3 regions of the Kitasatospora sp. NBC_01266 genome follow, and region 1 is predicted to be linked to each of the others. Evidence: riboswitches for the same ligand, from Rfam matches in the RefSeq annotation. Region 1 holds a riboswitch; each other region holds the start of a gene.
The links. Region 1 has a riboswitch for magnesium ahead of OG403_RS29465 (NRAMP family divalent metal transporter). Riboswitches for the same ligand answer to the same signal wherever they lie in the genome.
Positions count from the first base shown of each region.

Region 2: linked by a shared signal. The riboswitch ahead of OG403_RS07190 (hypothetical protein) and the one ahead of OG403_RS29465 (NRAMP family divalent metal transporter) in region 1 are both predicted to bind magnesium.
Region 3: linked by a shared signal. The riboswitch ahead of OG403_RS17150 (NRAMP family divalent metal transporter) and the one ahead of OG403_RS29465 (NRAMP family divalent metal transporter) in region 1 are both predicted to bind magnesium.

Region 1 is NZ_CP108458.1:6,862,116-6,871,838, forward strand. Features, by position in the region: gene OG403_RS29455 (MFS transporter) at 1-1,307, shown strand, start outside; gene OG403_RS29460 (DNA-binding protein) at 1,360-1,926, opposite strand; M-box (ykoK) riboswitch at 2,059-2,236, shown strand; gene OG403_RS29465 (NRAMP family divalent metal transporter) at 2,505-4,154, shown strand; gene OG403_RS29470 (organic hydroperoxide resistance protein) at 4,264-4,677, opposite strand; gene OG403_RS29475 (MarR family winged helix-turn-helix transcriptional regulator) at 4,835-5,350, shown strand; gene OG403_RS29480 (N-acetyltransferase) at 5,376-6,119, opposite strand; gene OG403_RS29485 (hypothetical protein) at 6,147-6,569, shown strand; gene OG403_RS29490 (FUSC family protein) at 6,591-8,600, shown strand; gene OG403_RS29495 (carboxyl transferase domain-containing protein) at 8,613-9,723, opposite strand, start outside.
Region 2 is NZ_CP108458.1:1,622,251-1,631,973, forward strand. Features, by position in the region: gene OG403_RS07165 (DUF6629 family protein) at 1-303, opposite strand, end outside; gene OG403_RS07170 (DUF4873 domain-containing protein) at 389-667, opposite strand; gene OG403_RS07175 (superoxide dismutase) at 796-1,398, opposite strand; partial or broken gene OG403_RS07180 (DUF6508 domain-containing protein) at 1,689-2,543, shown strand; gene OG403_RS07185 (ADP-ribosylglycohydrolase family protein) at 2,541-3,587, shown strand; M-box (ykoK) riboswitch at 3,686-3,864, shown strand; gene OG403_RS07190 (hypothetical protein) at 4,133-4,471, shown strand; gene OG403_RS07195 (glycoside hydrolase domain-containing protein) at 5,476-7,644, shown strand; gene OG403_RS07200 (HEAT repeat domain-containing protein) at 7,893-9,440, shown strand; gene OG403_RS07205 (hypothetical protein) at 9,434-9,723, shown strand, end outside.
Region 3 is NZ_CP108458.1:3,958,864-3,968,586, forward strand. Features, by position in the region: gene OG403_RS17125 (transglycosylase domain-containing protein) at 1-471, opposite strand, end outside; gene OG403_RS17130 (MarR family transcriptional regulator) at 852-1,934, shown strand; gene OG403_RS17135 (MgtC/SapB family protein) at 2,172-2,897, opposite strand; gene OG403_RS17140 (winged helix-turn-helix domain-containing protein) at 2,925-3,332, opposite strand; gene OG403_RS17145 (hypothetical protein) at 3,348-3,629, opposite strand; gene OG403_RS17150 (NRAMP family divalent metal transporter) at 3,839-5,515, opposite strand; M-box (ykoK) riboswitch at 5,821-5,998, opposite strand; gene OG403_RS17155 (PKD domain-containing protein) at 6,318-9,161, shown strand; gene OG403_RS17160 (hypothetical protein) at 9,471-9,723, shown strand, end outside.

The DNA.
Region 1 (9,723 bases):
TGGCGCCCACCGCCGCCGCCCTGCACGCGGGTCCCGCCGCGCAGACCTGGATCCTCACCGGCGCGCTGCTCGGACTCACCGCGCTGCTGCTGATCATGGGCGGGGTCGCCGACGACCACGGCCGCAAGCGGGTGTTCGTGGCAGGCGCGCTGCTCCTCGCGGCGTCCGCCGCGCTGGCCGCGCTCGCCCCCGACACCGCCGTCTTCGTGACCGCCCGGGTGCTCCAGGGCGGCGCCTCGGCCGCGCTGCTCGCACCCAGTCTCGGCCTGCTCAGCCAGGCCTACCCGGTCGGCCCCGCCCGGGTCCGGGCGCTCGGCGGCTGGGGCGCGGCGGTCGGGCTCGGCATCGCGGTGGGCCCCGTCTACGCCGCGCTGCTGGCCGAACTCGCGGGCTGGCGTGCGGTCTACGCGCTGCTGGCGCTCCTGGCGCTGCTGCTCGCCGGGCTCGCCGTGCGCTGCCTCACCGAGTCCCGCAGCGACCGGCCGCGCCGCCTCGACCCACTGGGCGCCCTCACCCTGGCGGCCGGCACCGCCGCGCTGGTCGCCGGTCTGGCCGAGGGGCGCACCGGCTGGCTGCGCACCGTCCCGGTGGTGCTGCTCGTCCTCGGGGTGGCCGGACTGGCCGCGTTCGCGCTGGTGGAGTCCCGGGTGGCCGAGCCGATGCTGGACCTCGGGCTCTTCCGCGACCCCGGCTTCATCGCCGCCGGGGCGGGCGCGCTCTTCACCGGTCTGTCCATCGTCGGCCTGATGAGCTGCCTGCCCACCGTGCTGGAACGCGCGCTCGGCGAGACGCCGTTGGTGGCCGGGCTGGTGCTGGCGATCTGGTCCGGCCTGTCGGTGGTCGCCGCCCTGCAGTCCCGTCGGCTGGCCGACCGGTTCACCCCGATCACCCAGCTGGCCGCCGCCCTGCTGGCCTGCGCGCTCGGTGAGGCCGCCCTCTACGGGCTGACGCCCGACGCCGGTTGGCCCCGGCTGGTCCCCGGCCTGGCGCTGGCCGGTCTGGGCAGCGGCGTGCTCAACGCGGCCCTGGCCCGACTCGCCGTCAGCAGCGTGCCGGCCCATCGCGCGGCCATGGGCTCCGGCGCCAACAACACCGCCCGCTACCTGGGTTCGGCCCTCGGCGTCGCCCTGGCCCTGGCCCTGATCGGCTCCGCCCACTCAGCCGCCGGGCCGGCCGCCGCGACGGCCGCGGGCGCCGACCGCGCGATCGTGGTGGCGGTGGCCCTCTGCCTGCTCGGCGCGGTGATCGCCCTCTGGGTCCGCGCGGCGGCCCGGCCCGGAGGCCGGACGGCGGGCCACCGCCGGTAGCGGCGGCCGCTGTCTCTCCCGGCCCGCCGGGCGGACAGCTCCCCGGTCGCGGTCAGTCGGTCGCGGCCGCCCCCGCCCCCGCTCCCGCCCCCGCCCCCGCCCCCGCCCCCGCCCCCGCTCCCGCCCCCGGTGCCGCCCCCGCTCCCGCCCCCGGTGCCGGTGACGAAGCCGCTGCCGCGACTGCCGAGCGCCCGGCCAGCCGCTCGTACCGCTGGCGGGCCGCCTGCGGGGTGCCCAGGCCCAGACCGAACGCCACCTCCTGCCAGGTGAGTCCGCGCCCGCGTGCCATCCCGAGCAGTCCGGCCTCCAGGTCGTCCATCTCGGCCCGGGCCAGCGGGACCAGGCTGAGCGCGGCCAGGATGTCGCTGCGGTCCACCTCCGGCTCGCCCGCCTCGGCCGTCGCGGTGCCGCTGAGCAGCAGGCTGACCAGACGGATCGCCTCGTGCGGGGCGAGGACCGCGGGGTGCACCTGGCGTCGGCGCTGCTCGTCGGTGGCGGCGTGCCGCTCGGCTATCCGGAAGAGCGAGGTGTACTCGCGCTGGGCCCGCGCCTGGTCGGGATCCGGCACCGCGAACGGATCGACGGGTCCGACCGGATCGGCAGAGTGAGTTGATGCCATGTCAGCACTCTGGTCGAGGCTTCAATCAGTTGTCAATGTTCACTTGTGAACAACCTGTTCATCAGTCAAAGTTTGGTAATCGCGGGCGCTTCGATGTGGGCGCGGGTCTATGCTGATTAGCGTTCAATGAAGAAGGCACCTCGTTCGGTGAGGCGTCTTCACGGACACAGGCCACTGATCCCAACCGTCGAGAGACGCTCCGGATCAGGACAGATCTTCCCGACCTAAGGGTTGATCCCAAGTGGCTTCCGGCTCAACCGAGTCGGATCACGCCGTGAAGTGCCAAAGCTCTGACGAGTTGGGGTGAGCTGGTCCTCGGGGCCGGCGAGCTCCTTGCCGTGTCGTCATGCGCAGCGGTCCGTCGCGCGCACCGGCCGGGAGGAGGCGAGAGACAGACTCATGGATTGCAGTAGTCCGGGCCACAGTTGCCCCTACCCCCGCTTGTCCTCGTACTTCTTCGGCTCGCGGTAACCACCTCGGCAAGCTTCACCCGTACAGGTGCGGGCACCTGTTCCGAGGTCTGCTGCCGCGTGCCCCCGAACTCCCCCTGAATCGTTGGGGGCTGAGGGAGGTTCACCATGACCACCAACGTGACACTCGACTCGAAGGTTCCGGCGGCGCGCAGCGCGGTGCTGGATGATGCGCACCTGGGCGATATCAAGGGTGCGCTGGGCACGATCAGGCTGGATGACACGGCTGACCGCAAGGGTCTGTCGGCGAAGCTGAAGACGCTGCTGGCGATTGTCGGTCCGGGTCTGATCGTGATGGTCGGCGACAACGACGCCGGGGCGTTCTCGACGTACGGCCAGGCGGGGCAGAACTACGGTACGCATCTGCTGTGGACGCTGCTGCTGCTGGTTCCGGTGCTGTACGTGAACCAGGAGATGGTGCTGCGGCTGGGTGCGGTGACCGGTGTGGGGCACGCGCGGCTGATCCTGGAGCGGTTCGGGAAGTTCTGGGGCGCGTTCAGCGTGATCGACCTGTTCCTGCTGAACGGGTTGACGCTGGTGACGGAGTTCATCGGGGTGACGCTGGCGGCGGGGTATCTGGGGCTGCCGAAGGTGGCGTCGGTGGTGCTGGCGGCGGCGGTGATCATCGCTTCGGCGTTCACGGGGTCGTTCCAGCGTTTCGAGCGGATCGCGGTGGCGCTGTGCGCGGGGTCGCTGCTGCTGGTGCCGATCTACTTCATGGTCCACCCGAGGACCTCGCAGCTGGCGCATGACTTCGTGGTGCCGGACATGCCGGGTGGTACGGGGCAGTTGGCGACGGTGATGCTGCTGATCATCTCGATCGTGGGGACGACGGTGGCGCCGTGGCAGTTGTTCTTCCAGCAGTCGTATGTGATCGACAAGCGGATCACGCCGCGGTTCATGAAGTACGAGAAGGCCGATCTGTGGATCGGGATCGTGATCGTGGTCGTGGGTGCGGCGGCGATGATGGGTTTCACGGCGGCGGCGTTCGCGGGTACGGACGGGTTCGGGAACTTCACGGACGCGGGTGCGGTGGCGAAGGGGCTGGCGGACCATGGTGGCAAGGTGGTCGGGGTGCTGTTCGCGATCGCGTTGCTGGACGCGTCGATCATCGGTGCGTTCGCGGTGTCGCTGTCGACGGCGTATGCGATCGGTGATGTGTTCGGGATGAAGCACTCGCTGCACCGCGGGGTCGGTGGGGCGAAGGGGTTCTACGCGGTGTATGCGGGTCTGGTGTGTGCGGCGGCGGCGATCGTGCTGGCGTCCAGTGACCACACGCTGGGTCTGCTGACGCAGGGTGTGCAGGTGCTGGCGGGTGTGCTGCTGCCGTCGGCGTCGGTGTTCCTGCTGCTGCTGTGCAATGACAAGCAGGTGCTGGGGCCGTGGTCGAACGGGCCCAAGGTGAACGCGTTCACCTCGGCGGTGGTGGGGGTGCTGGTGACGCTGTCGGTGATCCTGACCGCTTCGGTGCTCTTCCCGGACATCACCTCGCGGCAGATCCTGGACATCATGGCCGGCTGCGGTGTGGTGGGTGTCCTGGTCGCCGGCTTCGCCTTCACCCGCAGGTTCGGAACCAGCACTGCCGCGAGCTCTCCGTCGGAGGCTGCGGGAGACTGGCGGATGCCGCCGCTGGAGACCCTGACCCGCCCGGTGATGTCCACCGGCCGCAAGGTCGGCATGGGCGCACTGCGCGGCTACCTGTTCATCGCGCTGATCCTGGTGGTCGTCAAGCTGGTCGGGACCGCGCTCGGCCACTGAAGAACGGACCGCGCGGTCGGCTCGGAAACGGGCGAGGCGCCCCCGGGACGGCGAACCGTCAGGTTCGGCCCGGTGGGCGCCTCGACAGACCCGAGCGAGCTGCGCGTGCCTACTCGACGACCACGGTGACCGGGATGTTGCCGCGGGTCGCCTTGGAGTACGGGCAGTACGCGTGCGCCTGCTCGACCAGTGCCTGGCCCTGCTCGCCCTGCAGGCTGTCCGGGAGCTCGACCCGCAGCGTGACGGCGAGGCCGAAGCCGCCGTCGGTGTCCTTGCCGATGCTGACCTCGGCGGTGACCGAGGCGTCCTTGGTGTCGATCTTCGCGGCCCGGCCGACCGCGCCCAGGGCGCTGGCGAAGCAGGCCGCGTAGCCGGCGGCGAAGAGCTGCTCGGGGTTGGTGCCCTCGCCGTTGCCGCCCAGGGCCGCCGGGAACGCGAGCTGGAGGTCGAGTCGGCCGTCGGAGCTCACCGTGCGGCCCTCTCGGCCGTTGGCGGTGGCGGCAGCGGTGTACAGCGCATCCATCGGAATCGTCCTTCGTCCGTCGTCGATCACCCGGCGGGGTGCCCGGGTGGGCCGGCCGAGTGGTGTTCGGCCGAGTGGTTCGGCCGCTCCACCAGCATGGCACGCGATTCAGTTGTGCGCAACCAAGTGATGCGCGATCGAGTTGTATCCTTGAGGCATGGCCACCGTGAACCCGAGCAGCCCGCCGTCCCCGACCGGCGACGGCCTGCCCGCCGACCTCGACCTGCTCCAGCTCGACCTCCAGGTCTGCTTCGCCGTGCACGCCGCTGCCCGCTCCTTCGACCGGGTCTACCGCCGGCTGCTCCAGGACCTCGGTCTGACCTACCCGCAGTACCTGGTGATGCTGACGCTCTGGGAGCACGGTGATCTGCCGGTCAAGCGGCTCGGCGAACTGCTGCGGCTCGACTCCGGCACGCTCTCGCCGCTGCTGAAGCGGCTGGACGCGGCCGGCCTGGTGCTGCGTGAGCGCAGCCCCCAGGACGAGCGCTCGGTGATCGTCCGCCTCACCGCCGAGGGCACCGCGCTGCGCGGCGCCGCCCAGCGGGTGCCCCGGCAGATCGCGGTCGCGAGCGGGCTGACGGCCGCGCAGGGCGTCGAGCTGCGCACCCGGCTCGAGCAACTGACCGCCACCCTGGACATGTTCGGCACCGAGCCGGCGGCCGGCGAGGCCTGAGCGGGCCGCCGCCTCGGCGTCGCGGTCAGCGCAGGGCGTGCCGGACCCAGACGTTCGGTTCGACGTAGCTGACCACGTCCCGCTCCGGCGAGCAGTGCGCGGGTACCAGGCCGTCCGGCACCAGGACCGGGCCCGGTGCGTCGAACGGCAGGCCGGTCCAGGCACGCCACTGCGCGGTGGAGCCGGTGACCGTCATCGAGCAGGGCGCGACCGAGTCGATCACGCCGCCGGCCCGTACGTGGGTGCGCAGCCAGGCGTCGACCGGCAGGCCGTCCGCCCGGGTGCGCAGCGCGTACTCGCCCATCGGGCTGTCGGGTTCGAGGTGCTTGCCGGTCGGTCGCACCGGGGCGACCAGCTCGGCGAAGCCGCGCGAGCGGGCATTCTCGCGCAGCGCGGCCAGCAGCACGGCCGACAGGCCCTGGCCGAGCCGGTCCGCCCGCACGGTGACGTCGATCGCGCTCACCGTGTCTGCCGGAGTGCCGCGCCGCAGGTCCTGGAACGCCCAGACCAGCACCTTGTCCCAGCCGCCGGCCGGCAACTCGCCGCGCCCCGGCCCGTGCAGCGCGAACGGCACGCTGTGGCCGCGGGCCACCACGACGCCGTCCGGGTCGGTCGCCACCATGGTGAACTCGGGAAAAACCTGGTCGAGTTCTCCGAAGTGGGCGAGCCCGACCAGGTCGTTCAGAATGAACTCCGGCCAGGTGTCGGGGAACCAGAGCGACTCGGCGAGGTGCGGCCGTTCGGCCAGCGTGGTGATCATGAATTCCATACGGCGCAGGGTAGCTAGGATGACCGGGTGTTCGATCGGTTGGGGATCCAGGTGCTGGCGCCGGGGCCTCGGTTCGCGGCCCAGACGCGGTTCTGGGTGAACGGCGAGGACCTGGTGGAACAGGCGGTCGGCCCCGGGGGCTACGGGCCGAGCGCGGTCAGCGTGTTCCCCGTCGGCCGCCCCGGTCTGCTGCGGGCGACCGGCGAGCCGCGGCGCGTGGAGCTGGGAGAGCCGGAGTGCACCGGTGGCTGCTGCGGCTTCCTCTCCGCCGTCGTGCAGCGGTTCGGGAACGTCGTCCGCTGGTCGGACTGGGAGGTTCCCGCCGACGGAACCCGGCCGCTGGAGTTCGACTTCGAGGCGGACCGGTACGAGGCCGAGCTGGCCCGCGTCGAGGCGCCTGGCTGGCGGCGGCGCGGGCGGGCGCGCTCGCGCCTTCCGGGACGGGAATGAACGACGCGCGAGGATCATCCGATGAGCAGCGCTGAGACCGATTCCGCCGGCCGACTGACCCCGCCTCCCTGGCTGGTCCGCACGCTGCGTCCGCAGCCCACCCCCGTGCCCAGGGCAGCCGCGGTGCGCGCGGCCGTCGGGATGGCGCTGCCGGTGGCTGTCGGCTTCGCCACCGGGCAGAGCGCCGACGGAGCGCTGGTCGCGATGGGGGCACTCGGCGCCGTGCTCGGGGACACCGCCGACGCCTACCGGCTGCGGGTGTTCAACATCGCCGTGCCGCAGCTCTTCGCCGCCGCCGGACTGGCGCTCGGCGAGCAGGTGTACGGGCACGGCTGGGTGGCGGTCGCCGCCCTCACCGGGCTCGCGCTGGTGGCCGGGATGATCAGCACGATCGGCGCGGTCTCCTCCGCCATCGGGCTCAACGTGCTGCTGATGGCGGTGATCGGCGCCGGCCTGCCGTTCCCGCCGCCCTGGTGGCACGGTCCCCTGCTGATCCTGCTCGGCGCCGCGCTGATCCTGGCGATGGCGCTGCTCGCCTGGCCGGTCCGGTCCCGGGTCCCCGAACGGGACGCGGTCGCCGACGCCTACCGGCAGACCGCCGACCTGCTCGACGCCGCCGGCGGCGAGCACTGGAGCGAGGTGCGCGCCCGGCTGACCGGGGCCCTCGACCACGCCTACGACCTGCTGCTCAGCCGCCGCGCGCTGGCCCCGGGGCGCAGCCAGGGGATGTCCCGCCTGATGGCACTGCTGGGCGCGCTGACACCGCTGATCGAGGCCGCCCCCGCCGTGCACGCGGCGGGCGGCGCGCTGGGCGGCCAACTGGCGGGCGAGGTGCGGCGGATCGCGCGGGCGGTGGGGGCCGGGCAGCCGCTCGCGGTGGACGCCGTGTCGGAGCGCGAACCGACCACCCCCGTGGAACGGGCCGCGGCTGCCGCCGTCCTGCACGCGCGGGAGGTGCTGGCGGGCAAGCACCAGTCGCTCGCGGCCTCCGCCGCGCTGCGCCCGACCCCGCTGCGGGTCCGGGCCCGGTCCAGGGCCCGTGAGGTACTGCTGTCGGCCGCCTCCTGGCACTACGGCCTGCGGCTGGCGCTCTGCCTGGGGTTGGCCCAGGCGCTGGTCTCCACCATCGCCGTGCCGCGCTCCTACTGGGTGCCGCTGACCGTGACCTTCGTCCTGAAGCCGGACTTCGGCTCGGTCTTCTCCCGCGCGGTGCTGCGTGCGCTGGGGACCGCCGTCGGCCTGGTGCTGGCCACCGCCGTGCTGGCGGTGGTGCCGCGCGGGGGCTGGGAGGTGCCGGTGGTGGCCGTGCTGGCGGCGGCGCTGCCGGTGGTCTCGCGGCGCAGCTACGGGCTGCAGACGATGGTGATCACACCGCTGATCCTGATCTTCTCCGACCTGCTGAACCATCAGGGTGTGCACCTGCTGGTGCCCCGGCTGGTGGACAGCCTGCTCGGCTGCGCGATCGTGCTGGTCGCGGGGTACGCGCTGTGGCCGGAGAGCTGGCACTCGCGGGTCGGCGCCCGGCTCGCGGACGCGGTGGAGGACGTGGCCCGGTACCTGGAGTGCGCGTTCGCGGGGGAGTGGGACGGGGACGGGGACGGCGGTGCCGCTGCGCCCGCGGCGGCACCGCAGGCTGGTGGCCGGGCGCGGCTGCGGCGCCGGCTCTACCGCGATCTGGCCGGTCTGCGCACCGAGTTCCAGCGCGCCCTGGGCGAACCGCCGCCGGTGGGTGCGCGGGCCGCCGCCTGGTGGCCGCTGCTGGTGGCGGTGGAACGGGTGATCGATGCCGGCACCGCGGCTGCCGTGCAGACCGCCCAGGGCGCCAGGCCGCCGGAACCCGCCGAGGTGACGGCCGCGACCGCCGACCTGCGCGCCCTCGCCGCGGCGATCCGCGCCGACGGCACCGAACTCGCGCCGCCCCGCGACGACCTCGCCGCCGACACCCCGCTGGCCGGTGTCCGCCGTGAGGTGGCCGCCGCGCGCTCGGCCCTGGCGGGCCCGGCCGGGGTGGCGCCGCGGGCAGGCGGCTGAGCTGCCCTGCCGTCAGCGGGCCAGGCCCCGGAAGCGGGCCAGCCGGGGGCCAGGTGGGGTGAGCCGGGTCGCGTGGGCGAGCTCCTCGCGCAGGGCGCTGACGGTGCGTCGGATGAACGCGCCCGGCTCCTCGGCCGCCGGTACCGGTTCCGGCAGGATGCGGTCGATCACGCCTTCCGCCGCCAGTTCCACCGCCCCGATCCGCTGCTGTTCGGCGAGTTGCGGGGCGTGCTCGGGGGTGCGGTGCAGGATCACCGAGGCGCCCTCCGGGGGGAGGGGGGAGAGCCAGGCGTGTTCGGCGGCCAGCGTGCGGTCGGCGGGCAGCAGGGCGAGCGCCGCGCCGCCCGCGCCCTCGCCGAGCAGCAGGCTGACCACCGGGACCGGCAGCGTGCTCAACTCGGCCACGCAGCGGGCGATCTCCCCGGCCAGCGCGCCCTCTTCGGCGGACCGGCTGAGCAGCGCGCCGTGGGTGTCGATGACGGTGAGCAGCGGCAGGCGCAGTTCGGCGGCGAGCCGCATGCCGCGCCGGGCCGTGCGCAGGGCGCCGGGGCCGACCGGACCGTGCACGGCCGCCGCCGCCCGGTCGTGGCCGACCACCACGCAGCGCTGGTCGCCGAACCGGGCCAGCGCCAGGCGCAGCGCGTCGTCCCGCTCACCGGCTCCGGTGCCCGACAGCGGGACCAGGGTGTCGGCCTCGCCCAGGAGTTCGACCAGCCCAGGGCGGCCCGGCTCCCGGGTCCGACCGACGGACTCCCAGACCGGGACGGTGCGCGAAACCGTGGGTTCGTCCACCGAACCCATCGGTTCATTCACCGAACTGATCAGTTCGTTCACCGAACTCATCAGTTCACCCACCGAACCCCCGGGTTCGGCCAGCAGATCCAGGGCCGCCGTCAGCCAGCCCCGCAGCTGATCCGCAGTCAGTACCGCGTCCACGGTGCCGAACCGCTCCAGATGCTCGGCCCGCTGCACCCCCTCGGGGAACGGCTCCCCGTACAGCGCCTGGTACACCCGTGGGCCCAGGAAGCCCACCAGGGCACCGGGCTCGGCGGTGGTCAACTGGCCGAGTGAGCCCCAGGAGGCGAGCACCCCGCCGGTGGTGGGGTGCCGCAGGTGGACCAGG
Region 2 (9,723 bases), 5.2 Mb from region 1:
GGCCGAGCGGCCCGCCGCGCCGGGCGGGCCCATGGCGCACCAGACACCCACCGAGACCAGGGCCGGCAGCAGCGGCAGCGCGATCACCGCCCACGCGGTGCGCGCCCAGAGCGCGGGGGCGGCACCGATCCGGCCGTCCACGCCGAGCCAGACCGCGGCCTCGGTCAGCTGATGGACGCCGAGCAGCAACGGGACGGCCGCCAGCGGCAGATCGCGCGGCCGCCGGACCCGCGCCAAGCAGAGCAGCCCGAGCCCGGCCACCGCGGTGCCCGCGACCAGGTCCGCCTCGGCACTCCAGCACATCCCGGCCTCCCGAAGCTCCCTGACGGCGGCTCAGCAGCCCGGCGACCGGACCAGCTCAGCCGCCCAGTTGCTCAGCCGCAGCCGCTCAGAACGGCGCCGGTCCGCTGCCGGCGATGGACAGGCCGCCGGAACCCACTTCGTTGTCGTCCCCGGCGAAGTCCGCCTCGGTGCCGTCCGGCAACCGCAGCCGCCCGTCGCCGACCCTCGCCATCAGCTCGAAGTCCTCCTCCCGGTCCGCCTGGAGGTGCCCACCCCAGCCCTGGCCGCCGTCCGGCGAGCGGCGGACGGCCAGGTCCGCGTGGACCACGATCTCGAAACCCCGGTCGATCAGGGTCGCCCATCCTCGATACACGTCATCGGTCACGCCGCCAGTCTCGGCTCTGCACGCCCCGGTCGCACGCCGGGCAGCGCGCTCCGGCTGCCGATGCGGCCGATGCGGCGGGTGCGAGCGCCCGCGCCCGCCGCACCGGCAGCCGGCCCACCGGCGCCGCGTCAGGCCGCGGCGGCCTCGGCGAAGCGGGCGGCGACGTCGTTCCAGTTGACGACGTCCCAGAGCTTCTCGACGTAGTCGGGGCGGACGTTGCGGTACTGCAGGTAGTAGGCGTGCTCCCAGGCGTCGAAGGCCAGCAGCGGGGTGGTGCCCTGGCCGACGTTGCCGTGGTGGTCGTAGACCTGCTCGACGACCAGGCTGCGGCTCAGCGGCTCCCAGGCCAGCAGGCCCCAGCCCGAGCCCTGGACGCCGACGGTGGCGGCGGTGAGCTGCCCCCGGAACGCCTCGAAGCCGCCGAAGTGCTGCTCGATCGCGGTGCCGAGCGCGCCGTCGGGGCGGTCGCCGCCGTCCGGGGAGAGGTTCTCCCAGAAGAGCGAGTGCAGCACGTGGCCCGAGAGGTGGAAGGCGTGCGTCTTCTGCAGGCCGACCAGGCTGCCGAACTGCTCCTTGGCGCGCGCCTCGGCCAGCTGCTCCAGGGTGTCGTTGGCGCCCTTGACGTAGGCCGCGTGGTGCTTGGAGTGGTGCAGCTCCAGGATCTCGGCGCTCATCGCGCGCTCCAGTGCCGAGTAGTCGTACGGCAGGTCGGGAAGCGAGTAGGTGCCCATCAGGACACGGCCCCTTTCAGAGGTGATGATCATGCCTGGAAACACTATTGCGTAAGAGTTGCAATAGCGTCCAGCATGCATCAGCATGTTGAACGCGGAGTCGGCCCCCGTCAGCCGTGGACAGCACTCCCCGTGGGCGCGGGTCCTTCCTGACTGACGATCGTCTTCCCAACCGGCGCCCGCCGGGACGCACGGGCCGGCTCCGCACCAGCAGGTCCACCGTCCGGTCGGCCCCCGGCCCGCCCCCGGTCCGTCCCGGTCGGCAAAAGTGGCGGTAGTACAGTGCGCTGATGGTCTTTCTGAGTCTGGCCGAGGTCGAAGCGGTGGCCCGGCGCGCGCACGCCGGACAGCTGGACAAGGCGGGTCGGCCGTACGCCGAGCACCTGGCCGCCGTGGCGGCACGGGTGACTCGCTCCCAGGGCAGCGAGGAGCAGATCGCCGCCGCCTGGCTGCACGACGCGATCGAGGACGCCGCGCTGTCGCCGCAGTGGCTGGCCTCGGCGCCGCTCTCCGCACACACCAAGGAGCTGGTCCTGGCGCTGACCAAGCGCCCCGGGGAGGACCCGCGCGAGTACGCGGCGCGGATCAGGTCGACCCCCGGCGCGGTCGCGATCAAGGAAGCCGACCTCGCGCACAACTCGAACCCCGAGCGCCTCGCGGCGCTGGACCCGGCGACCCGGATCCGGCTTCGGCTGAAGTACGCCCGGATGCACCGGCTGCTCCGCCCCGCGCCCCCGCGCCCGGAGCCGGCCGACCCCGCCTGGGACCCGGGGGACGCGGCGCTGCTCGCCCGGCTGCGACGCCACCGGGCCGACGCCTGGCTGCGGCTCGCTGCGGCGGTGCGCGACTGGACGGTCGAGGACGACGACGTCCGCTGGACGGCGCCGGCCGGCGGATTCCCCTACCCCGCCTACGGGGAGCGGGTGAACCTGCTCACCGGGCTGCTGTCGACCGTGGGAGCGGTCACGCCCAGCTATGCCTGGATCAACTTCCCCCTGCCGCAACTGAGCTGGGAGGAGACCTACACCCCGGGCGACGCGGTGCGCGCCGCGACCGCGGTGGTGCGCGGCGAGCGTTTCAGCGACGGCACCATCGCCACCGCGTACCTGGACGGCACGCTGTATGCGATCGCCGCCGCCCTGGTGGCCTGGTACGAGGCCGGCCCCGCGCCCCGGGCGGTGCGCAGGCCCGCGACCGGGGCACTGCTCGGGCTGGCGATCGGGGACGCCCTGGGGAAGCCCACCGAGTTCAAGACCGTCGAGCTGATCGAGGCACACTGGCCCCACTGGCGCGAACTTCCGCTGCCGAAGCACGCATTGATCACCGACGACACCCAGATGACGCTGGCCCTGGCACGCGGCCTGCGCACCGCGCTCGACCGCGGGACGCTCGCCCCGCTGCGCCTGGAGCGGCCGGTGCGTGAGGAGTTCGTCGACTGGTCGAAGTCGCCCGACAACAACCGCGCCCCAGGCCAGACCTGTCTGACGGCCTGCTGGCTGCTGGCCAAGCCCGACCGCCGCTGGCAGGAGGCCAGCCAGATCGACTCCAAGGGGTGCGGCGCCAACATGCGGGTCGCCCCGATCGGACTGGTGCCGAATCTGACGCAGCGTCAGCGATCCGGCGCCGCACAGCTCCAGGCGGCGCTGAGCCACGGCCACCCCACCGCGCTGGCGGCGAGCGACCTCACCGCGCACGCGGTGTGGCTGCTGGCCGAAGGCGCGGCGCCGGCCGAACTGCCCGGTCTGCTGCGCAGCTACGCGAACCTCAACCGGACCGGGTACGACGACCTCTGGCTCGGCGACCTGGTGGCGCGGGCATCCGACCCCTCGGCCCAGGCGTTCATCGCCCGGGGCTGGGACGACTGCCTCGCGGTGCTCGACCGGCTGGACGCCGCGCTGGCGGCTCCCGACCTGGAGGCCGACCCCTGCCTGGCCACCGGCGCGGGGTGGGTCGCCGAGGAGGCCCTGGCCGGCGGTCTGCTCTGCTTCCTGCTGCTGCCCGACGACCCGGTGGCGGCGGTGCGCCGGGCCGCGTACTCCTCCGGCGACTCCGACTCGATCGCCTGCCTGACCGGCGCGTTCGCCGGTGCGTATCTCGGCGCGGACGCCTGGCCGCAGGAGTGGGTGCGGCGGATCGAGCACCGCGACGAGCTGCTCTCCTTCGGCGCGCTCTGGGACGGGAGCCGTTAGGCGCTGTCCGGCGGGCAGCGCGTCAGGAAGTCGCTCGGAAGTCGCTCGGCCGGCTCGCGTGTCCACTTCGGCGGTCTATAGTGGCGGAAGTTGTGCAGAAGGCACCTCGTTCGGTGAGGCGTCTTCACGGACACAGGCCACTGACCCCACGACGTCGAGAGACGCCCAGGGTCAGGACAGATCTTCCCGACCTAAGGGTTGATCCCAAGTGGCTTCCGACTCCCGCGAGTCGGATCACGCCGTGAAGTGCTGAAGCTCTGACGAGTTGGGGTGTGCCGGCGGCTCGTGCGCGCCGGTCCGCTCCTTGCCGTGTCGATCAGGCGCACCAGTTCGCGCACCGGCCGGAAGGAGGCGACAGCGATGGATTCGAGCAGTAGTAGTCCGGGTCACAGTAGGCCCCGCACCCGCCTGTCCGCTTTCCGCACCGGCACGCGCTGACCCCTTCCCGCACTCCGGCCCCCGGCTGCGCCCCGCGCGCTTCACGGCAGCCCGCCGGCTCCGCGCGTGCCCTCCAACAGCCCTTGAGCCTCCGGAGGTTGACACCCATGACCACCCTGATGTCCAGCCGTCCCACCCGCCGCTCCGGCGCCACGGCCGCCACGCCCGCCCCGTCCGGCACCGTACGCGGCTGCCTGCGGCTGACCCTGCGCGACGGAGTACCGCAGCTGTACCTGCTCGACCCCAACGACTTCGCGACCACCACCTCGACCGAAGTCGCCTACGACGTACGGGTGCAGACCGCCTACCTGCTCTCCCTCCAGGGCCACCGCCCCGACTGGCTCGCCCAGCACCTCGACCTCCCCACCGCCGCCGCCCGCACGATCGCCGAGCACGCCGAACTGTCGGGCCCGGCCGGCCCCGGGGTCATGCCGCCCCGCAGCTGAGGGGCGGTGGGCTCATCCGTGCCACCGGGCGGGGTGAGCAGCGGCGGCAGATCGGTCAGCGGTCGTCCGAGGCAGGCGAAGAACGGGCCGTCCGTGTCCTCTTCGAAGCGGTGCGCGGTCAGCGCGGCCACCAGGTGTGTCTCGTGCGCGCCGATCGTCACGCTGGGCCGGGCGGAGCCGGTGGCCCGGCGTGCCCAGGCCAGCACCTGGTCGGCGAGGTCCGGATGAGCCGGGTCGACTTGCATGGTCAGCTCTCCGGGCGACTCCAGCCAGCCCCAGGCCACGGTCATATCGCCGGTGGACCAGACTGCGGTGGGGCGGGTGTCGGGAGCGGAATCCGCGCAGGCGGCCGCCCACGCGAGGTCGCCGGAGTGCCGCCAGCCGGCCTCCGGGAACACCCGGCCGGCCAGGCTCTGCATCGCACGCAACGCCATCGGCCCCACGTATTCGTTTCGGCGCACAGTCCGCGACTGTGCCGGGTCGGACGGCGATCGACAACTGGATTACCCGGGCGCGGGACCGCGCGGTGAGTCGCGGCCGGAGCGTCCCCGGTTCCCTCTCGCCGGAGCCCGGGGGGAGGTTCGGATCGTGACGACCGCCCCGGCTACTGTGTTCCGCATCGATCACGAGAGCTGATCGATGGCACAGGGGGATGAGGAACGTTGAGAAGGACTGTTCGCCTGGCGGTCTCCGTACCGCTCGGGGGGTTCCAGATGTCGGTGGACTTCCGTGATCAGCAACCGATCTGACTGACCAGAAGCAGCCGCGGGCCGAGCGCACCTGTCGGCCGGCGGCCGCCACGACCGCTCGGGCAGGCCGATTCGGCGGGTGCCGTCACGACATGTCCGAGCGTCGCACTAGCATCCTGAGTAACTGTCGTGCCGACGATTCGATCGGATGGTCGGTCCGCCAGTCCGTAACCGCCGCCGGCCGCTGCGCCGGTGGCGTCCGCCGGCCCGCCGCACCCCGGCGGGACGACCGTCACCACTGTCAGAGAGACCCGTGTGAATTCTCGCCTCACTACCGGACGACGCCGCTACGCGGTCGCCGCGACAGCCGCGCTCGTCGCGTCGCTGACCGCCGTCGGATCAGCGCAGGCCGCATCCGGCACCTCGGACACCAAGGCCGTGTCCTACCAGAACCACGTGTTCCACGTTCCCTCCGGATGGACGGTGGTGGATCTGACGGCCGATCCGCACGCGTGCGTCCGGTTCGACCAGCACACCATCTACCTCGGGCAGCCGGGCACCGAGCAGAACTGCCCGGCGCATCTGATCGGCCGCACCGAGGCCCTGCTCGTCGAACCTACCGTCAGCGGTACGCCGGTCGGCACGAAGGTCGACGCGACCGGCCACGAGATCGACGCGGCCGACGCCACGGTTCAGGTGACCGGTACGTACGACACCGACGAGCAGTCGATCCGTCAGATCATCGCCGGCGCCGGGCTGCCCACCACGGCGCCGAGCGGCCGGTCCGCCAAGGCCGCCGCGCCCCGGATGCTGGCGGCCGCGCCCAGGAGCGCCGCCGCTTCCAGCCTGTCCGCCGCCGCCACCGTGCCGGCCTCCGCCACCAGCTACACCGGTCAGGGCTTCGACGCCTGCCAGGCGCCGAGCAGCGACACCATGAACGCCTGGATGTCCGCCTCCCCGTACCGGGCGATCGGCATCTACATCGGCGGCTCGAACCGCGCCTGCAGCCAGACGAACCTGACGGCCTCCTGGGTCCAGCAGCAACAGAGCAGCGGCTGGCACTTCATGCCGCTGTACGTCGGCGTGCAGGCCAGCGGGATCACCAATCCGGCGACCCAGGGCGCCAACGCCGCGGACGACGCGGTGCAGCAGGCCACGACGCTCGGGTTCGCCCCCGGCAGCGTGCTGTACTACGACATGGAGAGCTACCAGTCGACGTACACCGGCTCGGTGCTCGCCTTCCTCACCGCCTGGACCAACGAGCTGCACGCCTACGGTTTCAACTCCGGCGTCTACAGCAGCTCCAACTCCGGCATGAAGGACCTGGTCGCCAACGCCGGGAACAGCGGCTACACCATGCCCGACGTGGTGTTCGACGCCAACTGGAACGGCGTGGCCGACACCAACGACTCGGCCATTCCGGCCGGTTACTGGGCCAACCACCAGCGCGTCCACCAGTACGCCTCGCCGTCCGCAGACCAGACCTACGGCGGCTACTCGATCGGGATCGACCAGGACTACCTGGACGTGCAGGTCACCAACGTGCCGCCGTCCCAGTCCTCCGAGTTCTTCCTCGGCACCCGGACCAGCTCCGGCAACTGGCCCGGCTTCACCCCCATGTCGGGTGTCGGCGGGGTCGGCGTGTTCAAGGGTAGCGAGGCGGCGATCGCCGGGATGCCGGACGGCACCTCGCAGGAGCTGGGCATCGGCACGGACGGGAACCTGTACCACGGGATCCGGTCCACCAGCGGCACGCTGAGCGGCTTCGCGGCCCTGAGCGGCGTCGGCTCGCCGAACATGGCGGCGCGCAAGGCGGGTATCGCGGGGATGCCCAACGGCTCCTCCCAGGTGCTGGCGATCGGCAACGACGGCAACGTCTACCACAACATCCGCTCCGCCAACGGCAACTGGAGCGGCTTCGCCGCGCTGCCCGGGATCGGCACGCCGAACATGGCGGCCGGCGACGTGGCGATCGCGGGGATGCCGGACGGCTCCTCCCAGGTGCTGGCGATCGGCAACGACGGCAACGTCTACCACGAGATCCGCTTCGCCAACGGCAACTGGAGCGGCTTCGCCGCGCTGCCCGGGATCGGCACGCCGAACATGGCGGCCAAGCGGGTGGCGATCGCGGGGATGCCCGACGGCTCCTCCCAGGTCCTGGTGATCGGCAACGACGGCAACGTCTACCACGAGATCCGCTTCGCCAACGGCAACTGGAGCGGCTTCGCCCCGCTGCCCAGCGCCGGCTCGTCCACCATGGCCGCGAGCGCGGTGGCGATCGCGGGGATGCCCGACGGCTCCTCCCAGGTGCTGGCGATCGGCAACGACGGCAACGTCTACCACAACATCCGCCTCGCCAACGGCAACTGGAGCGGCTTCGGCGCCGTCCCGGGGCCGTACGGGTCGAACACCTTCCCCGCTCAGCGGGTGGGTATCGCGGGCATGCCCGACGGTTCCAGCCAGATCCTGGCGACCCGGAGCTGACCGACTCTCCGGTCGTGACGGCGGTGCTTCTCCCCTCTGCGGCGGGGGGAAGCACCGCCTGCTGTTTTCGGGGCCCGGACCGGTACGACTGCGCGGATGATCAACGGCGCTCGCCGGATCGTCGTCGTCCAGCGGGTTGCCGCTGGGGGCACGATCAAACAGGGTCCGCGTGTGCCGATCCAGCGCCGCAAGCACCTTGTCGGAGATCGCTGACACCCTGACCCTCGATCGGCGGAAGGATCAGTCCCGTGGAGATGGAAAGCTTGATCAACGAGGCGTGGCGGCCGACTACCACCACGCCTCGATTGCGTGAACTAGCGGCCGAGGACCCGAGGCTGGCTCGGATCGTGGCCGGCCGAATAGGCCTGTCCGCCGAGTTCGCCGAGGAATTGGCCGCCTGGGCGGACAGTGCCGACGCGCATGGTGCCGTCACGGACGGCGCCGACACGGGCCTCGCTGAAGCGAACCTCAACCGGATCGGCATGGTCCGAGCCCTGGCAGCGCAACCAGCGACCTCGCCTGAGCGGCTGGCACTGTACGCAGGACACCCGGACGAACAGGTACGCCACTTCGTCGCCCTGCACCGAGGTACGCCGAAAGCAGCCCTCGAGATGCTGGCCGCCGACGACTCCCCGGCCGTGCGCTGGGCCCTCGCGGCCCGGGAGGAGCTGCCGGAGAAGATCGCCGACAAGCTGCTCACCGACTCCGCAGCCGATGTACGGCTGGCTCTGATCCAACGCAGCGTCGTCCAAGAAGCGCACTTGCAGGCGCTCGCCACGGACCCCGATCCGCGCATCCGCCGAGTGGTGGCCGAACTGGGCTACGCCGGAGACGCCGACCTGCTCGACGAGGATCCGCGGGTGCGCCAGGTCGCTGTGCGGAGCCGCGACCTCGATGCGCTGGCCGCACACCTGGAGCGGCTGGTCCGAGACCCGGACCAGCTTGTGCGTGAACTGTGCGCCTCGAGTGAGCGCAACCGTGACGGCGCCCTTCTGGCCGTGCTCGCCACCGACTCGGTTCCGGCGGTCCGCAAAGAGGTGGCCGCGAACTGGCACACCCCCGTCGAGTCCCTGATCGCCCTGGCCGGCGACGAGTGCCAAGAGGTCCTGGAAGTCCTCAGCAAGAATCCGTTCGCCCCGCCGCAGGCCCTCTCCGTGATCCTCGAGACCGTTCCACAGGATTTCGACTCCTTGGACCATTCCATCACGCGATTCATCATCTACAACCTGCTCCGCAATCCGGCCATCAGCTGCGAGACGATGCGGGCGTTGTACGCGAAGAACCCGTTCCAGCACGTCAAGGTGGCTGCCCTGTCCGAACCCAACTGCCCCCCGGACGTGGCCCTCCGATTCGCGGTGGATTATTACGCGCACCTGGCGGGCAACGACGAGGCGCGGCGCAGTTTCGCCGATGTGGAGGCGGCACTGCGCGACGGACGACCCCTCGGCCCGGTCCTGGCCGAACTCCTGTCCAGCCCGGACCACTACCTGCGCGGAGTCGCGGCCGCCAACCGGCACACTCCACCGGAAGCGCTGGCGCACTACGCACACACCACCGACCCCAAGTTGGGGGACTACAGCCTCAACGACGTGGCGAAGAATCCTGCCACACCGCTCGAGATCCTCGAGGACTGGGCCCGCGCCGACGAGCGGCAGTCCAAGATGCTGGGAAACCCTTATCTACCCGAGTCCGTGTTCGAGATCATCGCGACCGGCGAGGACGAGCGCCGTGCACGCGTCGCGCGCCGGATACTGGCGGTTCGGACGCACCGGGCCGGAACGGAGCACACATGCTGAAGCTGTCGTCGTGGAGCGCTCGCTTCGCACCGCTGACCGACATCGACGATGTGTCGGGTTGGGTCGGCCCGATGACGAGAAACTACCTGGAGGACGAGGACCTCGACTGGCGGCTGCACCGCGGTGACCTGATCGTCCCCGAGAACGTCGATCAGGACCTCGCGCTCGTCGTCGACGGCAACATGATCGTGCACGGATTCCTCGACGACTACGTCTCCGACATCGGCCTGCTCGTCGTCCTCGGAGATCTGGTCGTACACGACCTGGTCTCCTGGGGCGCGGT
Region 3 (9,723 bases), 2.9 Mb from region 1:
ACCGGCCTCGTCGACGAAGACGTTCTTGACGTACTGCTGGGTCAGCGTGGAGGCGCCCTGGGTGCCGCCACCGCTCGCGTTGCTGTCCAGCGCCCGCGCCAGGCCCTTGGGGTCGATGGCGCCGTGCTGGTAGAAGCGGTTGTCCTCGATGTCGACCAGCGCCGACTTCACCAGCGGGGATATCTGGTCACTCGGCACCACGGTGCGGTCGCGGTCGTAGACGGTGGCGATCACGCCGTTGTTCGCGTCGTAGATCGTGGAGGCCTGGGAGAGCGGCGGCGTCTTGAAGTCGCTCGGCAGACTGTTGAAGTTGTCGACCGAGGCCTTCGCGCCCAGGCCAACTCCGCCTACGAACGGAAGAGCCATGCCGGCCAGCAGGACACCGGCCACGCCGCTCGCACCGATCAGGCGGACGCCTGAGGAGAGCAGCACCAGTGGACGGGAAGCGCGGGAAGGGGACTTCGACACCATGGCATCGACCGTACGTTCCTACACTGGGAAAATGGTAAGGGTATTTTCCGCAGCTCGTAACAGTACGGTCACAGTGCTGTTCTGAGCTGCCTTCAGGGGGTCGCGGGAGGCCTCAGGAGACCCCGCGAGGCAGCGGCGGTAGGCGTCGCGGCACCCCGAGCTTCGGGCTTCGAGACCCGAGCGCTCTCACTGCGGAACGGTGGGTGGTACATATCCCGCCCACCCACCCAATGCTCTTGCAAGCCGATGAGTATGACTTATTGTCATCAGTTGGCAACTGCCAGCGATCGCGGTGTACGGTTCGCGCAAAGAAGCAACCCCCGCCGGTGCACCAACACCGAACGGGGGTCTGACCGACACGAATCGAGCCGATCGATCCAGTGGCTACTCACCATGCTATCGCCGCCCCCGGCTACGGCAAGCGGTCCGCGCCGTCGCAATACCCGAGCGGGCCGGACGACTTCGCTCACCTGCCCGACCGCGAGGCCGAAATCGCCCGCCACATCGACGGCCTGCCCGAAGGCGCGGCCGTCGACATCAAGTCCCTCGCCCGCGCGCTCGCCCGCTACGGGCAGCAGGCCGTGAGCACCGTGCTCCGTGCGCTCATCCGCAAAGGCCACCTGCGCCGGGTGCGCGAGACGGTGGGCGACGGCCTGACCCAGTGGGTCTCCCGGACGTACTTCTCGCGCACGCCGCGCAGCGCCACCTGGTGGGAGAAGTTCCTCAACGACCGCGAAAGCAGTGGGCGCACGGACCCCGCGCCCGCGCCCCCGGCGCGCTCCTTCTCCTACCGGGCGCTGGCCTCGCTGGCCGCCGCCGACCGGCGGATGATGCTCTCGGCCGCCGAGTGCGCGGAGTTGGAGGCGCTCGCCGCCGAGTGGTTCGCGCGCGGAGTGACCGTCGAGCAGTTCCGCTTCGCGATGACCAACGGCTTGCCCGCGACCGTGCAGTGCCCCGGTGCGTTCGCGCGCAAGCGGCTGATCGACCGGCTGCCGCCGGCGCGGGACACCGAGCCGCAGCCGCCGTCCGAGCGGCTGACGGAGTGCCAGGGCTGCCACCGCCCGGCCCGCCCGACCGCGCTGCGGGACGGGCTCTGCCGCAGCTGCTGGGAGGAGGAACCGGCACCGGGCGAGGGCCGGGCAGGCGACAGCCGGGCAGGCGACAGCCGGGCAGGCGACAGCCGGGCAGGCGGCCAGGAACAGGAGACACCGACCGGGATGATCGCCGGGATCCGGGCCGCGATCCGGGAGCGCAGAGCGCCCCGAGAGGTCAGCCCTGCTGCCGGGCCGCCGCCACCAGCAGCTCCGACGCCGCCTCCGGCAGGTCCAAGTGCCCGGAGATCCACGACGCTTCATGACCGGTACGGGCCAGCACCCACGCGGTCTGCAGCCGCCCCAGCGGACAGCCGGCCAGGTACGGCCGCACCGCCTCCAGCGGAAAGCCCGCCAGGCTCTCGGCGGTGAACCAGTCGTCGGCCGCCCCCGCAGCCGACCCCATGACCGGCTCCACCGCCGGCTCCACCGCCGACTCCCCCGCCAACTCCCCCACCACGACCGCCCGGCGCCGCCACCGCCGGAACGCCGCCAGTCCGCCCCGCACGCTGCTCCACACGTCCGCGCCCCCTGCCTCGCGCCGCGCCGTCGCCCGGTTCACGCCGGCGCCCGGTTCACGCCAACGCCTGGTTCACGCCAACGCCTGGTTCACGCCAACGCCTGGTTAACGTCCTCCTCCTCGTCCAGGTGCCAGTGCAGATCCCGCACCCCCGGCTCCAGCGAGAGCCGGGAGATCACCTGCTCCAACGCGCTGGCCACGTCACCGCTGACCGAGAGCGAGGCGCGCAGGCTGGTGGTCTCCGGGGTCTCCCGGCGGGCCCGCAGGCCGGTCGGGGTGAGGCCCGAGCTGGTGAGGGCCTGGAGCAGCAGGGCCCGGATATGGGTCTCGGAGCTGCGGTCGCAGCGCAGGTGCAGGTTGGCCTCGACCACCGCGTCGGGGTCGGTGCCGGCGGCCGGGACCCGGTCGAGCAGGCGTCCGGCGGGACGGCCGACCACGTGGACGGCGATCACGGCCAGCGTCCCGATCACGGCGAAGCCGTACTTGCCGGAGGCGGCCAGCACCCCGGCGGCGGCCGAGCACCAGAGCGTGGCAGCGGTGTTGAGGCCGCGCACCCCGGCGCCGTCACGCAGGATCACGCCACCGCCGAGGAACCCGATACCGGAGACCACGTAGGAGGCCACCCGGGTCGGGCTGCTGGTGTCGCCGACGGCCTCGCTGTAGAGCACGAACAGGGTGGCCCCGGTGGCGACCAGCGCGTTGGTGCGCAGGCCGGCCATCCGGGCCCGCCACTGGCGTTCGACCCCGATCACGGCACCGCACAGGACGCCGGTACCCAGTCGGAGCAGGAAGTCGAGGGTGGACAGGGCGTGCATGAAGCACCTCCTCGGGGATCGCTGGGGTCAACGGGTGCGGCGGTGGTCAGGCCCGGCGAAGGCCGGGTCGAACTTGTAGCCGATCTGCCGGACGGTGGTGATGGCGTCGCGATGAGCCGGGCCGAGCTTACGGCGGATCCGGGCCACATGAGTGCTGACCGTCCTGGTGTCGCCGAGATTCGGGCGGCCCCAGACGGCCTCCATCAACTGGCTGCGGGAGAGCACCCGCTTGGGCTGGGCCATCAGGTGGGCGAGCAACTCGAACTCCAGGTAGGTGAGGTCGAGCCGCCGCCCGTCGACGGTGGCAGTGCGCTGGTCGATGTCGACCACCACGCCGACCGCCGTGAGGCGCCGGGTCGGCGCCTCCACCATGGGAGCAGTCGCGGTTGGATTGTCGGAGAAGATCAGCTGAACCCTGGGGTAGTGCAGGGGCATCGAAACGTCTCCTTCTCAGCTCTCGGCGTGCCAGGCGGCTTCGAGGTGGACGGTCCCGGCGCGGTCGGTGACGGCGTGCCACTCGGCGGCCAGCCGCACGCGCTGCCGCTGCGGAGCGGCGGTGGCGCGCGGCGCCGGGGGCCGGAAGGTGTGCAGCACCGGGCTGTCGAGCGGGCTGTCGGCCAGCCGGCGCAGCAACTGCGCCAGGAAGGTCCGGACCCGGACGGTGCCGCCGAGGCCGATGGCCGGTCGCGGTCGGGCCGCCGGGAGCGCGGTGTGGAACGTGAAGACGGACACGGGGAGCTCACCTCCGTGGACGGCGTGCGCGCACGTCACGCGCACGCGGGCATGGCGAAGCGAACGCTTCGCGCGATTGAGCGTGCGTCAGTTGAAAGGCAGGAGGAGCTGTTGAACGGCAGGGTTGGAGGCCGGGACGAGTTGGGCCGGGGAAGGCGGCCCCTGTCCGGCCGGCCGGGACCGGGCGGCCGGACAGGGCGCCTCGGCCGTCAGTGGCCGAGCGCGGTCTCGACCAGCTTGAAGACGACCATGACCATCGCGATCAGCAGGTAGCCGCGCAGTGCGCCCATGCCGACCTTGCGGCCGGTGGACATCACCGGGCGGGTCAGGGTCTCCAGCGGCGGCATCCGCCAGTCGTCGCGGCCCGTGCGGTCCTGGGGGCACCCCCGGCCGGAGGCTGGGGGAGGGTCCTCGGCGGTCGCGGTCCGCTTGCGGGTGAAGGCGAAGCCGGCGACCAGCACACCCACCACGCCGCAGCCGGCCATGATGTCCAGGATCTGCCGCGAGGTGATGTCCGGGAAGAGCACCGAAGCGGTCAGGATCACCGACAGCGTCACCAGCACCCCCACCACCGCCGAGGTGAACGCGTTCACCTTGGGCCCGTTCGACCACGGCCCCAGCACCTGCTTGTCATTGCACAGCAGCAGCAGGAACACCGACGCCGACGGCAGCAGCACACCCGCCAGCACCTGCACACCCTGCGTCAGCAGACCCAGCGTGTGGTCACTGGACGCCAGCACGATCGCCGCCGCCGCACACACCAGACCCGCATACACCGCGTAGAACCCCTTCGCCCCACCGACCCCGCGGTGCAGCGAGTGCTTCATCCCGAACACATCACCGATCGCATACGCCGTCGACAGCGACACCGCGAACGCACCGATGATCGACGCGTCCAGCAACGCGATCGCGAACAGCACCCCGACCAGCTTGCCACCATGGTCCGCCAGCCCCTTCGCCACCGCACCCGCGTCCGTGAAGTTCCCGAACCCGTCCGTACCCGCGAACGCCGCCGCCGTGAAACCCATCATCGCCGCCGCACCCACGACCACGATCACGATCCCGATCCACAGATCGGCCTTCTCGTACTTCATGAACCGCGGCGTGATCCGCTTGTCGATCACATACGACTGCTGGAAGAACAACTGCCACGGCGCCACCGTCGTCCCCACGATCGAGATGATCAGCAGCATCACCGTCGCCAACTGCCCCGTACCACCCGGCATGTCCGGCACCACGAAGTCATGCGCCAGCTGCGAGGTCCTCGGGTGGACCATGAAGTAGATCGGCACCAGCAGCAGCGACCCCGCGCACAGCGCCACCGCGATCCGCTCGAAACGCTGGAACGACCCCGTGAACGCCGAAGCGATGATCACCGCCGCCGCCAGCACCACCGACGCCACCTTCGGCAGCCCCAGATACCCCGCCGCCAGCGTCACCCCGATGAACTCCGTCACCAGCGTCAACCCGTTCAGCAGGAACAGGTCGATCACGCTGAACGCGCCCCAGAACTTCCCGAACCGCTCCAGGATCAGCCGCGCGTGCCCCACACCGGTCACCGCACCCAGCCGCAGCACCATCTCCTGGTTCACGTACAGCACCGGAACCAGCAGCAGCAGCGTCCACAGCAGATGCGTACCGTAGTTCTGCCCCGCCTGGCCGTACGTCGAGAACGCCCCGGCGTCGTTGTCGCCGACCATCACGATCAGACCCGGACCGACAATCGCCAGCAGCGTCTTCAGCTTCGCCGACAGACCCTTGCGGTCAGCCGTGTCATCCAGCCTGATCGTGCCCAGCGCACCCTTGATATCGCCCAGGTGCGCATCATCCAGCACCGCGCTGCGCGCCGCCGGAACCTTCGAGTCGAGTGTCACGTTGGTGGTCATGGTGAACCTCCCTCAGCCCCCAACGATTCAGGGGGAGTTTGGAGGCACGCGGCAGCTATCCCCGCTACGAACAAGCGCCAAGGAGCGCGCCAGGGCAGCACTGAGCCGCTGATGGCGCGTCAGATCGAAAAGCGCGTAGCGAAGGTGGTTACCGCGAGCCGAAGAAGTACGAGGACAGGCGGGGGTAGGGGCAACTGTGGCCCGGACTACTGCAATCCATGAGTCTCTCGCCTCCTCCCGGCCGGTGCGCGCGACGGACCGCTGCGCATGACGACACGGCAAGGAGCTCGCCGGCCCCGAGGACCAGCTCACCCCAACTCGTCAGAGCTTTGGCACTTCACGGCGTGATCCGACTCGGCTGAGCCGGAAGCCACTTGGGATCAACCCTTAGGTCGGGAAGATCTGTCCTGATCCGGAGCGTCTCTCGACGGTTGGGATCAGTGGCCTGTGTCCATGAAGACGCCTCACCGAACGAGGTGCCTGCAAAACCTTGCCTAGCTTAGCCCTGTTCCACCCGAACGCTTGCCGCATTTACTAAACCTTGACCAAAGGGCCCTGGACACGTGGGGAAGTCCAGGTCACCGAGCGCCACCCGGGCTTCCGGCAGGCCAAGGCTTCGCCACGCGGCGATCAAGGCGGTCAACCGCCGTCCGCGCAGTGAATCGCCAGCTCAGGGCCGGGTTTCCCGACATCCGGGAGGCGCTCGTAACGGCGTGACAAAGATGAAGATCAAGAGGAGGATGTGCCCGGCTTCCGCCACGTGCGTAGAAGCCTCCAGCATCCGGTCCACAGGGGGTCCTCCGTGCGCCAGCGTCATCTCGCCGGCCTCGCCGTCGCCACCGTCATCGCGCTCGGGGCCGGTCTGCCCGCCCCGGTCCTCGCGGTCGCCGACGGTGCCACGCTCTTCGTCAACCCGGTCTCGGGCTGCACCGACACGGGCAGCGGCACCCAGGCCGCGCCGTTCTGCACCATCCAGGCCGCCGTCGATGCCGCCCAGCCCGGCCAGACCGTCCAGGTGGCCGCGGCCACGTACCGCGAGCAGGTCACGCTCACCCACTCGGGAGAGCCGGGCAAGCCGATCACCGTTCGCGGCGGCGACATCCGCAACGGCCTCAGCACTCTGCCGCTCGTCGGCTTCGACCCGGGCGGCACGGCCGCAGACCACGGCTTCGTCCTCAACGGCGTCCACGATGTCACGATCACGGGTCTCGGTATCCGTGGCTCCCTCGGTGCCGTCCAGTTGGCCGACACCCAGCTGGTGACCCTCGACGGCAACATCATGGGCGGATCGACGTCCGGCCCGCAGACCGCCGGCATCCACCTCAGCGGGACGACCGCCTCCACCACGATCAGCCGAAACATCGTCAGGGGCCTTGCCCGTACCGCCATCGTCGTCGACGCCGGCGTCACCGGCACCATCCTCACCACCAACGCCGTGGACAACCAGGCAGGCGGCGCCGGCATCCAGATCACCGACGCCCCGGGCACGGTGATCACGAGCAACACCGTCAGCTCGGTCTGCGGCCCGGCCATCGGCCTGCTCGGCAACTCGTCCAAGGCCGTGGTCGAGAACAACGTCCTCGCCACCGGCTTCGACACCGGCAAGAACGCCCCCGCCTGCGACCCGAGCCAGGGCACGGCCAAGCTCTCCGTCTCCGCGGACTCGGTGCCGGGCACCGTCGCCGACTACAACCTGGCCGACCCCTTCGGCAACGCGCCGGTCTACAACTGGGCGGGCACCAGCTACGCCACCGCGGCCGACTTCACCAAGGCCGTCCCGCAGCAGGGCGCCCACGACATCACGGCCGATCCGCACTACTCGGGGAACCCCGACACCGCTCTCCCCATCGGCTCCAACTCCCCCGGCATCGACTCGGCCGACGCCAACGCACCCGGCGAGCTCACCACCGACCTCTACGGCTACCAGCGGATCGACGACCCCGCCTTCCCCAACACCGGTACCGGTTCGGGCTACTACGACCGGGGCGCGTTCGAGTTCACGACCTCGTCCCGCTCGGTCGCGGTCGAGGTCCAGCCACGGCAGATTCCCGCCGGAGCGTCGACCACCCTCACGCTGCACGACTTCGGAAGCTGGTCGCCAGTCGTCTCCTACACCGTCGACTTCGGCGACGGAACTCCGACCGTGACGACCACGCAGTTCTCGGTCCAGCACACCTACCAGACTGCGGGCTCCTACCAGGCCACAGTCGTCGCCACCGAGCAGAACGGCGACACCACCACCACCGGTGACACCACCGTGCAGGTCAGCCCGCCCGGCCTGCTCGTCCCCAAGCTGACGTCCTCCCGGAACAGCAACCCGCTCGGGTACGACTTCTCGGACTTCGGCTCCACGTCCCCATGGTCGCTGGAGAGCTTCAGCTTCGACTTCGGTGACGGCAGTTCCCCCGTCACCACCACAGACGTCATCACGGGCACCTCCCACACCTACGCGAACGAGGGCGACTACACCGTCACGCTGACCGTGACCGACACGGGTGGGCGCAGCGAGAAGACCTCGCAGCTTCTGCACGTCGCGTACCAGGCGGGCGCCTTCCACCCGACAACCCCGATGAGGCTGCTGGACACCCGCACCCTGCCCAGCAGCGTGGCCGCCGGTGGCACCTTCGACCTCCAGTTGCTGCCCAACTACTCCAACTACTTCGGCTACCAGCAGCCGACTGCCGTCGTCCTCAACGTGACGGCGGTGTCGAAGGGGCGGGACGGCCACGTCACCGTCTACCCGACAGGTAGCAAGCAGCCCACCACGTCCAGCGTCAACTACGTCGGCGGGCAGGCCGTGCCCAACCTGATCACCGTCCCGGTCGGTCCGACCGGTGCGGTGTCGTTCGCCAACTCCTGGGGTGGCGACGTGGATCTGGTGGTGGACATCTCCGGCTTCTACAGCACCGACCTGTCGAGCGGCTCCAGGTTCACCCCGCTCACCCCCGCCCGCCTGGTCGACACCCGCAACGGCGACACCGGCGGCAAGCTCGGCCCGGACAGCACCCGCAACATCAAGGTTGCGGGCAGCGGCGGTGTACCCGCCAACGCCACCGCCGTCATCCTCAACCTCACCGGCACCGACGCCACCGAGACCACCCACCTGGACGTCGCCCCGAGCGGCACCAGCGGCTACGGGGCCTCCAACCTCAACCCCGTTCCCGGCCAGGACCGCGCCAACCAGGTCATCGTGCCGCTTGGCCCCGACGGCAGCATCAACGTCTACAACCACGCCGGCTCGACCGACATCGTGCTGGACGTGTTCGGCTACTACAGCCCGGACGGGAAGGGCCTGTTCACCCCCACCACCCCCACCCGCCTGCTCGACACCCGTACCACCGGGACCCCGCTCAGCCGGGACAGCCAGACCAGTCTCCAGATCGCCGGCACCGGCAACGTCCCCGCCAACGCCACCGGAGCGGTGCTGAACGTCACCGCCACCGACTCCACCGCCCCCAGCTACCTCACCGTCTTCCCCGACGGCCAGACCCGCCCCGGCACCTCAAACCTCAACGCCCAGCCCGGAGTCGACGTCCCCAACCACGTCACCACCCCGCTCGGCACCGACGGCAGGGTCGACGTCTACAACCACGACGGCACGACGGACGTCCTCGCCGACCTGCTCGGCTACTTCACCGCCGGCTGATCCCGCACAACCGCATCCGCCCCCACCGGGTCTCCCGGCGGGGGCGGAACCGTTTGGACCGGGCTTCCAGACCGGCCAGGTCTCGCCGCGCCAAGCGGCGTCCCAGGACATCCACTTGTGAAGGAGCACACCGGCCTCTGCCGGCGCAGCGCCACCGCTCCCGGTGCTGGATCGATCCCCGTTGCGCCCAACGGTAGTTCGGCAACGGAATCCCGCGCGCCGGCGTGCGGGCAACTCGCTAGACTCCGCCTGCTCGGCAGTTCCTGTGCTGTTCTTAGAAATCCGGTGTAACCGGAATGGGGGGATCGTATGAACCTGCTGCCGTCCGGCAGACGAGAAAGAAGAGGCTCCGGCGCGCTCGCGTCCGGCGCCGTGTTGCTGGCCGTCATAGCCTCGCTGATGGGCCAGCCCGGCAGCGCCGCCGCGGCGGCACCGCCCGTCGCGCCGCAGTCCGCCGCGGCCGCCTCGTCACAGCCCGGCGCCACTTCCGGCCCCACAGCCGGCACCGCCACCGCAGCCCCGTCGGCTGCCGCCAGCACGCCCCCGTCGGCGTCCGAGAGCC